3 regions of the Paraglaciecola psychrophila 170 genome follow, and region 1 is predicted to be linked to each of the others. Evidence: riboswitches for the same ligand, from Rfam matches in the RefSeq annotation. Region 1 holds a riboswitch; each other region holds the start of a gene.

Region 1 (3,277 bases):
CGCTGGAAATTGAATATGCCGCAACATTTGCCATTTTGTTGCCCCCATTGTTTTTGCTAGCTCCAGGTAACCTGAAGGTGTACTTCGTAAGCCGTCGAAACAACAGGTGGTAATAGGAAAAAAGATGATTAAGGCAGCCATCACGATTTTTGATGCAATGCCGTACCCCAACCACAACATTAATAGCGGCGCAATAGCAAAGACGGGGATGGCCTGGCTGGCTATCAAAAGGGGTAACAACCAGCGTTTAACGGGTTTAAATAACAACATCTGTAACGCGAATAACAGCCCCATACTTAAACCCAGTAGCAAACCCAATATAATTTCTTGAGCGGTAACCCAGCCGTGTTTGAACAAAACTTGGTGTCTTTCAATCAGCCTTTCAAATACAGCAAAGGGGCTAGGTAGAATGAATGAGGGCATTTCAAAAATAACCACCACAGCTTGCCATAAGCCAATAATCACCGCCGCGCTGACCAACATACGTAGCAGTGACTTGTATAGCGGTTGTTTGCTTTTCACCTCACGTAACAGCGGATCAACTGTGATTGGCTCTACTCGGGTCAACTCACTCATAGTCTTGCTCCAAGCGACCCATGATGGTTTGCTGAAGTTCGGCAAACTCTGCATCAAAGTTTCGGGGCGTCACCGATTTGGGTACAATTAAGGATTCAGCAAAAGCAGGTCTGCCTTGCATAATATAGAGTTGGTCCGCTAAGCGAATGGCTTCTTGTGGGTCGTGGGTGATCAACACGACCGTTTTATCTTGCAGTAGTTGGTAAGCAAGATTTTGAAGACGATACCGCGTGACAGCATCTAATGCAGAAAAAGGCTCATCCATTAATATGATGGGCTTGTCTTGCAAAAGCGTTCTTGCTAACGCGACACGTTGCCGCATACCACCCGATAATTGCTGTGGCATATAATTTGCCTTGTCTTTGAGCCCTACTTTTTGCAATAAAGCATGCGCTTTATCAACCATCAAATGGGTTCTCTTTGCTGATGAATGCGCAGCACCAAATTTAGTACTCAACATGACGTTTTCTAAAGCCGATAGCCAAGGCATCAACAAATCTTGTTGAGCCATATAGGTAATCTGATCTTTGCTATCACATGGTGGGCGTGTATTGACTTCACCCGCCCAGTCGACTCTGTCCTCCAGCAAATTAGCCAAGTAGCGCAATAAAGAACTTTTGCCGCAACCGCTACGTCCCAAAATACAGGTCCAGGCTCTCGCAGGTATGTGAATGTTGAGCCTTGCCAGGATCACATCAGCGCTGTCGTGATAGCGCAGGTAACCGTCAACGATGTCTATACTAACGGCATTGTTTTGGCCTGATAGCAGCTGTTTATCAACGGACATCAGCATGGCCACTGAAAAAATGATTAATCGGCCCATGACCTTTGCCTATTGATAATTCGTCGGCATGAGCAATAGCTTCGGAGATATACTGTTTGCCAAGCTGCACTGCCCGTAACAAATCATGCCCTTGTGCTAAATAAGAGGCAATAGCCGAAGACAGCGAACAACCCGTACCGTGGGTGTTACGAGTGTGGATACGTTTTGCCGTTAAGTGGTGAACCTGTTCGGGAAATATAAGTAGATCATTACTGTTTTCATCCTGTTCAAGGTGTCCCCCTTTAAGCAATATTGTTGCTGCACCCAACTGTCGAAGACCTGTGATCATGTTAAGCATATCTGCTGCGTTATCTGGTGTATCAACGCCTATCAGGGCGGCACCTTCGGATAAGTTGGGTGTAATAATATCGGCGAGTGGTAGTAATTCAGTTTTGAGGGTGCTGATCGCGGATACTTCTAACAACAAGTCGCCACTGGTCGCTACCATGACAGGGTCTACGACTAAAAATGCAGGTTGATACTGTTTTATTTTAGCGGCTACTAGATTGATAATGCCAGACTCAGCTAACATGCCGACTTTGACGGCAACAACGTTCAAATCAGTAAAAACCGCATCTAACTGCTTTTCGACATATTCTAGCGGAATAGGAAAAATAGCTGACACGCCCAGGGTATTTTGCGCGGTGATGGCCGTTATGACTGAACAGGCATAGCCTCCTGTTGCGGATATCGCTTTAATATCGGCCTGAATACCTGCACCACCACCGCTATCAGATCCTGCAATTGTTAACACAATAGGCGTAGATGAAGCATAAGCTCTATCTGTCACAGAAAAATGTGTTTCGGGAGACCCTGTTTGGGTAGCAAGCGGTGCTTTGATGGGAGTAACTATAATATTTGACATAAAGCTCCTAACGTTGACGCGTAAGAACTATATCGAGCTGAAGATTTAAAAACGCTGAAGAGTAAATCATACAAAACAAGTAATTAGTTCCCTACGCCAGTGCTAACTGAATCAGGTTCAACGGGTCTCGCGATATGCAATCTCAGCCTTAAAGGCTCCCCGACTATTTTTTTGATAATAACAAGTTTTATTAAAAGCGCAATATAACAATGTTAGTAGTTAATCGAGGTCAGCAAAACGTGAAATGTTTACAATGCTGAGTGCTAAACTATCTTTCCAAGTTTAATGACCTGTCATGTTGAAAGATATCTGTTAAAAAAGAGAGACCGCATCTAAGTCAGATACAACCTTTGATAATGATAAATTTAAAAGGTAACTGACATCACTAACAAGAGAATACTTACATTTACCTCTAGCGCCTGGCAGGGAGAGAAAATAGTACAAAAGCTGATTGAGTAGCCTTTTGCCCAGTTTTCTCAATCTATACTAAGTGCAATTATGGACGTTGACGCTAACTCGTTTATGCCTCAAAGGTGGGATGTTTGAATAACTCACTTCATTAGTTGGTGATTAAATACATACCAATATGAATCTAAAACCTGCGAACCTGCGGGGTCAGGTTCGTTGAAATAATCACAAAATCACCCATCTTAAGAGAATCGACTTTGTCGATATCATCTTTGGTGGCTCCGCCACTGCTCTTCCGCCTTTAAAGTTTCAGCTAAAATGGCTTATTTTTGGGGTAAATGACAGCGGACGCCGCGCGGGGAATTCATTTGAGTGGAGCGTGAAGGGATACATCCTTAACGACAACGAGGTTGGCGCACATAGACCAAGCCATTTTTTGCGGTTAAAAACTTTAGTCGCGAGCGGCATTTTACAAAGTACATCCTTATACTTTGCGCTTTGGGCTATCTTGCAGATGTTCAAAATGGTTCTGTCCATTTTGTCTAGATACTCTTTTTTGCTGTTGAAAAAGAGTATCTGGTTCGAAGGGATTCGAGACAAGACCA
Region 2 (3,277 bases), 480 kb from region 1:
GCTAAATTATCTGCTAACCAATTGCTTATCAGCAAAACTTGCTCAGCATCGGCTAACACGCCAATCTTAATAACCTTGGGCGGCATATCGAATAGCAAACAATTTAACTGCCTTGTCAGCATATCTGGGGATACAGCTGACACACCCTCTACGTGATAAGAGTTTTGGACGGTGACAGCGGTGATTATATTACAAGCATGACCGCCTAAATCTTGAATTGTGAGCGTATCTGCCTGAATACCTGCACCGCCGCCACTATCTGAGGCAGCGATGCTCCAGACAATCGGCCGGTCACAACCACTTACAAATAGCCTGTTATCATTTGAATAATTATCCATAATTTATTCAGGCTCGGTCGTGGGTACTTCTCCAAGAGGTGTATAAATTTGCGCCCCTTGTGCTTTAAATTCCTTTGATTTTTCTGCCATAGCGGATTGTATTTCTGCTGAGCTGAGACCTGTGCGACTAGCAGCCAGTCTTGATGCATCCTGTTCAACTTTAATTTTTTGTTTAGCAACGTATTCACGCACTTCGTGAGTGATTTTCATAGAGCAGAACTTGGGCCCACACATAGAACAAAAGTGTGCCACTTTAGCTGACTCTTGCGGTAGGCTTTCGTCATGATAAGCGCGTGCAGTTTCTGGATCTAAACCCAAGTTATATTGATCTTCCCACCTAAATTCAAAACGTGATTTGGACAAAGCATTGTCGCGAATTTGTGCACCAGGATGCCCCTTTGCAACATCTGCAGCATGAGCCGCTATCTTGTAGGCAATCAAGCCCTGCTTAACATCTTCTTTATTTGGCAAACCCAAATGTTCTTTAGGCGTGACATAACACAACATCGCTACGCCATACCAGCCGATCATGGCTGCGCCTATACCAGAAGTAAAATGATCATAACCTGGGGCAATATCAGTCGTTTGTGGGCCTAACGTATAAAAGGGAGCTTCACTACAAATTTCAAGCTGCTTGTCTATGTTCTCTTTAATCAATTGCATAGGAATATGGCCGGGACCTTCAACAATGGTCTGCACATCATATTGCCACGCAATTTTGACTAGTTCACCTAAGGTATCAAGCTCAGCAAACTGTGCTTCGTCATTGGCGTCAGCAATACAACCCGGACGCATTCCATCGCCTAACGACAGAGACACATCATAAGCGGCACATAACTCGCAAATGTCTCTGAAATGCTGGTACAAAAAGCTTTCTTTATGATGAAACAGGCACCACTTGGCCATAATAGAACCACCTCGGGATACAATGCCGGTTAAGCGTTTGGCTGTCATTGGCACATAACGCAATAATACACCTGCGTGAATAGTAAAATAATCCACTCCTTGTTCAGCTTGTTCAATCAAAGTATCCCGAAACACCTCCCAGGTTAAGTCTTCTGCCACGCCATTGACTTTTTCTAACGCTTGATAAATCGGCACGGTGCCAATAGGCACAGGGGAGTTACGTACGATCCACTCGCGAGTTTCGTGAATATAACGCCCAGTGGATAAATCCATTACCGTATCAGCACCCCAACGAGTTGACCAAACTAGTTTTTCTACCTCTTCTTCAATGGAAGAAGTCACCGCAGAGTTACCTATATTAGCGTTTACTTTAACCAAAAAATTACGACCAATGATCATGGGTTCAGCTTCTGGGTGATTAATATTAACCGGGATGATAGCTCGGCCACGAGCTACTTCATCACGCACAAACTCAGCAGTAATCGGCTGCCCCATCAAAGCGCCAAAGGCATTGCCGGGTGCTTTTTGGGTTAAAACATCGTCAGTTACTTCCTCACGAGCCATATTTTCGCGGATCGCGATATATTCCATTTCAGGGGTAATAATGCCCGCTCTGGCATAGTGCATTTGGGTAACACATTGCCCTACTTTGGCTTTAAGTGGTTTATCAATAGAGTCAAAACGTAAATGTTCTAAACCATCATCAGTCATACGCTCTTGGGTATAACCCGAACTGACATGAGGTAATTGTTCAACATCTCCCCGCTGCATGATCCAATTGTGACGAAGTTTGGCTAATCCTTTGCGAACGTCGATATTAGCTTCAGGATCTGAATAAGGACCGGCACAGTCATACACCATAATATCCGGGTTAGTTTCGATGACAGGATTGTCTTCAGTACCACCCAAGATGGTGTCAGTTTGGGAAATAGCCCGCATACCCACTTGGATATTGTGATGGCTTCCCGCTAAGTATACTTTGCGGGAATTAGGGTGTAATAGTGGTTTAAGGTTATCAATAAATTGTTGTGCATTAGCACGGGTTTGACGACGTTTTGACATTAGCAATCTTCCATAGTGTTAAAAAATGAAGTTGCTTGTCTGGAGAGGTATGATGTTGAAAAGCACCAATTGTTGATAATTTGACATCACTAAATCTGATGCCATAAATACAACTTACTGGGTAAGTACTGTTTTAAACGCGCCAAATTTAAATTGGCTATGCTCAATAACATTACGCTTGTTTCCTTCGCGGGTACTAGCCCGATCAGGTTCAACGGATCCCGAATTAACGGTCTCAGCTTATGTTTTTCACCTCAGTAAAAAACACTAGCACTCCGACAAGAAAAAACCATTATAGACAGAGTAATAAAATTGACACAAGGACTTTTAAATATAAACGACTAGCGATTCAAAATCTGTAATCAAAAAAACATGTGATTAATAAGCAATAAAATCATAATACAAAGCGACCAATTGTGTTGGGAATTAAAAAAACATGTTAGACTCTTTATATATTATTATCCGAATTTTTTAACTTTTATTAGACAGTCTCCACTTTGAATTCTACCGAACTTCGCAGCGCTTTTTCTCTTGCCTTTGTGTATGTGCTTCGCATGCTTGGCTTATTTATGGTGATGCCAGTTATAGCTATTAGCGCCAAAACCTATCCAGATTATTCGGCTTTTCTTGTCGGACTAGCAATAGGTGGCTACGGCTTAACACAAGCCTTACTCCAGATCCCAATGGGGGTGCTATCAGATAAAATTGGCCGAAAACCAGTTATTGCAGGCGGTTTAGTTATTTTTGCCATCGGCAGTCTTGTGGCAGCGACCGCTGATAGTTTAACTTGGGTTGTAGTGGGTCGTTTTCTTCAAGGTGCAGGCGCAATTGCAGGAGCCATCATGGCATTGGCTGGAGATTTAAGCCGAGAAAGCCAACGACCAAAAGTAATGGCAATCATTGGTATATCTATTGGTTTCTCTTTTTACATAGCCTTACTTCTGGGACCTATCATCGCGAGTAGATTTGGC
Region 3 (3,277 bases), 1.2 Mb from region 1:
CGATTGTTTTGTTCGGGATCTGCATAATATGGCCATTCAGATAATTCTGGACACAGAATAATCATTAAACCATGTGCTCTGACCGTGCCACTTAAAGCCATAGCTGCGTTGGCTCTAAATCCACTAAAGCAGTTTAATACCAGCCACTCATATTCGTGACCTAATTTACTGCGGTAGTCTTTTACAGTTATATTTTCATATTCAGTTTCGGTGTCGGTGTCACCGACCCATAAAGTACTTTGTATATTGTTATCATATAATAAGGTAACCGCAGCGTTTCTGGTCCATTTTTCTTGGCCTGCTATGACTAACAATTGCCTATGACATAACTTTGATCGACGTTGTTCAAACCAATAGGATAGCTGCTTGGGTAAATTCACAGAAAAATTTCTTATTTAAGCCGTTTGAATATTGTTTGCTAGTGTAAGCAAACTTATTCAAGAATACGAATGTGGTTTTGCATCGCCAAAGTATTTACTCAGCGACAAATCAAGTGATAATCTCATATGCCGGATATGAACTAATTGTTTACTGAAGCTATATCAGTTCATTTTTTTTATTAAGAGGAATAGAGTTTGATGCTTAGATTTGTTTTACTTATAGGTATAAACCTATTAGTGGCCTGTGGTTCATCCGCTACTAGTCATCCTCATTATGTTGTTTTAGAAGAGAACAATTTATCAGATGAGTTGAAAGAAACTTCCGGTCTATACTGTCCACAAATAGGTTCAGCCTTCACGGTTAATGACTCTGGTAATAAACCTATTATTTTCAATATTGACTCTTCTGGGAAGATTATTGATAAAAAGCTAATTTCTGCTAAGAATACAGACTGGGAGGCAATAACGGGAGATAGCCAAAATTTTTATATCGGTGATGTAGGTAACAATAAAGGTAAGCGAAAGTTTGTGCAGATCCATATAGTACCTAAAAAAGTAACGCCTAAAATAGTGCCCAAAAAGTTAACGCCTAAAAAAGACAGCGAAAGTACAACCAATGATAAATCATTAAATTTATTTTATATCAATAATTCAATTAATAATAACGAGTATCTAAATCATGATTACGACGCTGAAACGTTAATTAATTTGGGTGACAGCTTGTTCTTATTTTCCAAGAGCTGGAACAGCGGCACGTTATTTATCTACCAACTCAATAAAATAAAGGCAACACAGTATGTTGACCCTGTAAGTGAAATAATGGGATTACCAGGTGTCATTACAGGTGGGGATTTTGATAGAAAAAATAATCAATTTATTTTGGTTGGTTATAAGTTAAATGGGATGGGAGGTTTTTCGCCCTTCATGGCTATTCTTAATAGAGATTTTAGCTTGCACAAGACATTCGCACTTTCAGGTTATGGGCAAGTTGAGGGGGTGTGCGTGGCTTCAAATGCTGAAGTATGGTTTACTCAAGAAGGTTCTTTTTTCTCAGATCATAAAATAGTCAAACTAAAATTAACAAAATAAATACTATTTTGCTGTTCCAAATGCCTATTCATCTATTGCGAAGCTTTATGTGCCTGTTACACTGCTCACGCAAAATACGGAGTATCTAACAAACCTGTATTTAGCAACCAAGGGGAGCCTTTTGGCTGAGATTTGAGAAATACTCATAACCCTTATACCTGATCCGGATAATGCCGGCGTAGGAATGGTCAGATATTTTCCCCATTTACCTGCCGTACTACCGGATCTTTTCAACCTATAATGAAGAGATCCTTTTAAATGAAGTTTAGCAAAAAGCCTTTGGCTAGCTTAATCAGCCTATGTTTAATCAATTCTTATGTAGCTGCGCAAAACACTGATGAACAACCTTCTACACTCAATGAATTAGAACGCATTATTGTTCGAGGTGCGTTATCTGCAACCCCTTTATCTGAAATGGCTACAAGTATTTCTGTTCTTGATGAGCAAGTTATATACCAGCGCCAAGCGCAACATCTCGAAGATCTATTGAATCGCGCTGCTAACGTGAATTTTGCCAGCGGCGCTAGCCGTGGACGCTTTGTACAAATTCGCGGCATTGGTGAACGTAGCCAATTTACTGATCCAATCAACCCTTCTGTGGGTTATCTGGTTGATGGTATCAATTATTCTGGTTTGCTCGCTGGAGCGAGTACTTTTGATATCGAACAAGTCGAAATATTCAAAGGCCCAAATAGTGCGCGCTTTGGTGCTGATGGTCTTGCTGGCATGATAAATGTCTTAAGCAAAGATGCGTCAGATCAAACCAGTATCGATGCTCAGTTTGGTGTTGCTAATTATGGTAGTTGGCAAATAGGGGCCGCAGTAGGCGGTGGTCTTAGCGACAGCGTTGATTACCGACTATCAGTTCATCAAAATACCAGTGACGGGTTTGTTGAAAATACTTGGTTGGGACGTGACGATACTAATGGCGTGGATGAGTCAACTGCGCGAGCTAAGCTTAATTGGCAGGTAACTGATGACTTATCTATCAACACAGTTATTCATCTGATTGATGTAGACAATGGATATGATGCTTTTTCACTCAATAGAGATAGAACAACCTTATCTGATGAGCCTGGCTTTGATAAACAACAGAGTGAGGCAATTGGTCTTACTATAGATTATCAAGGCTTAGATTGGGCTAATGTTCAACTTCAAAGCAGTTTTATGCAAGCCGATTTAGCTTATGGTTATGATGAGGATTGGAGTTTTGTAGGCATAGCGCCAGGCTGGGAATATTCATCTACCGATTATTACTTTCGGGAGCGCGAAGACAATACAGTTCAAGCAAGACTATCCAGTAAAAGTGATAAAGCTAATTCTTGGGTAGTTGGTTTTTATTTTGCAGACAAAGCAGAAGACTTAACTCGAGAATATACTTGGTTAGCAGCACCGTTTGAAAGCCAGGTGGATCGACTAGACAGTGCTTTATTTGGTCAATATAAATATATGTTATCAGATGAAAAATGGGTTACTGCAAGTTTACGTTTAGCCTCACAAACACTCGATTATGTTGATTCCAATTTAATTGATGAAGATATTGACCATAGTGATTGGGGAGCTGAAATTAGTTATCACCAAAAAGTGGCTAACAACAGTATGTTATACCTAAGTTTATTGCGCAGTTATAAAATGGGCGGGGTAAACGGACAAGCACTCGGTAAAATCGACGATGAAGATATTGCTGAGTTCAGACAAGACTTACTTGATAATGCTATTTTTGATGCTGAGTCTTTAATAGGCATCGAATTTGGTATAAAAGGTGCTAATCAAGATGGAAGTTTAGTACTAGATATTTCTGCTTTCTA

What was found. Region 1 has a riboswitch for thiamine pyrophosphate ahead of thiD (bifunctional hydroxymethylpyrimidine kinase/phosphomethylpyrimidine kinase). Riboswitches for the same ligand answer to the same signal wherever they lie in the genome.
Region 2: another riboswitch for thiamine pyrophosphate. It lies ahead of thiC (phosphomethylpyrimidine synthase ThiC); the one in region 1 lies ahead of thiD (bifunctional hydroxymethylpyrimidine kinase/phosphomethylpyrimidine kinase).
Region 3: another riboswitch for thiamine pyrophosphate. It lies ahead of C427_RS15060 (TonB-dependent receptor); the one in region 1 lies ahead of thiD (bifunctional hydroxymethylpyrimidine kinase/phosphomethylpyrimidine kinase).

What each region holds. Positions count from the first base shown of each region.
Region 1 is NC_020514.1:4,605,204-4,608,480, reverse strand. It holds gene C427_RS20170 (ABC transporter permease) at 1-576, opposite strand, end outside; gene C427_RS20165 (ABC transporter ATP-binding protein) at 569-1,399, opposite strand; gene thiD (bifunctional hydroxymethylpyrimidine kinase/phosphomethylpyrimidine kinase) at 1,353-2,264, opposite strand; TPP riboswitch at 2,336-2,436, opposite strand.
Region 2 is NC_020514.1:5,084,769-5,088,045, forward strand. It holds gene C427_RS22385 (bifunctional hydroxymethylpyrimidine kinase/phosphomethylpyrimidine kinase) at 1-338, opposite strand, end outside; gene thiC (phosphomethylpyrimidine synthase ThiC) at 342-2,306, opposite strand; TPP riboswitch at 2,472-2,594, opposite strand; gene C427_RS22395 (MFS transporter) at 2,804-3,277, shown strand, end outside.
Region 3 is NC_020514.1:3,446,450-3,449,726, reverse strand. It holds gene C427_RS15070 (tRNA(Met) cytidine acetyltransferase TmcA) at 1-380, opposite strand, end outside; gene C427_RS15065 (hypothetical protein) at 579-1,469, shown strand; TPP riboswitch at 1,570-1,671, shown strand; gene C427_RS15060 (TonB-dependent receptor) at 1,728-3,277, shown strand, end outside.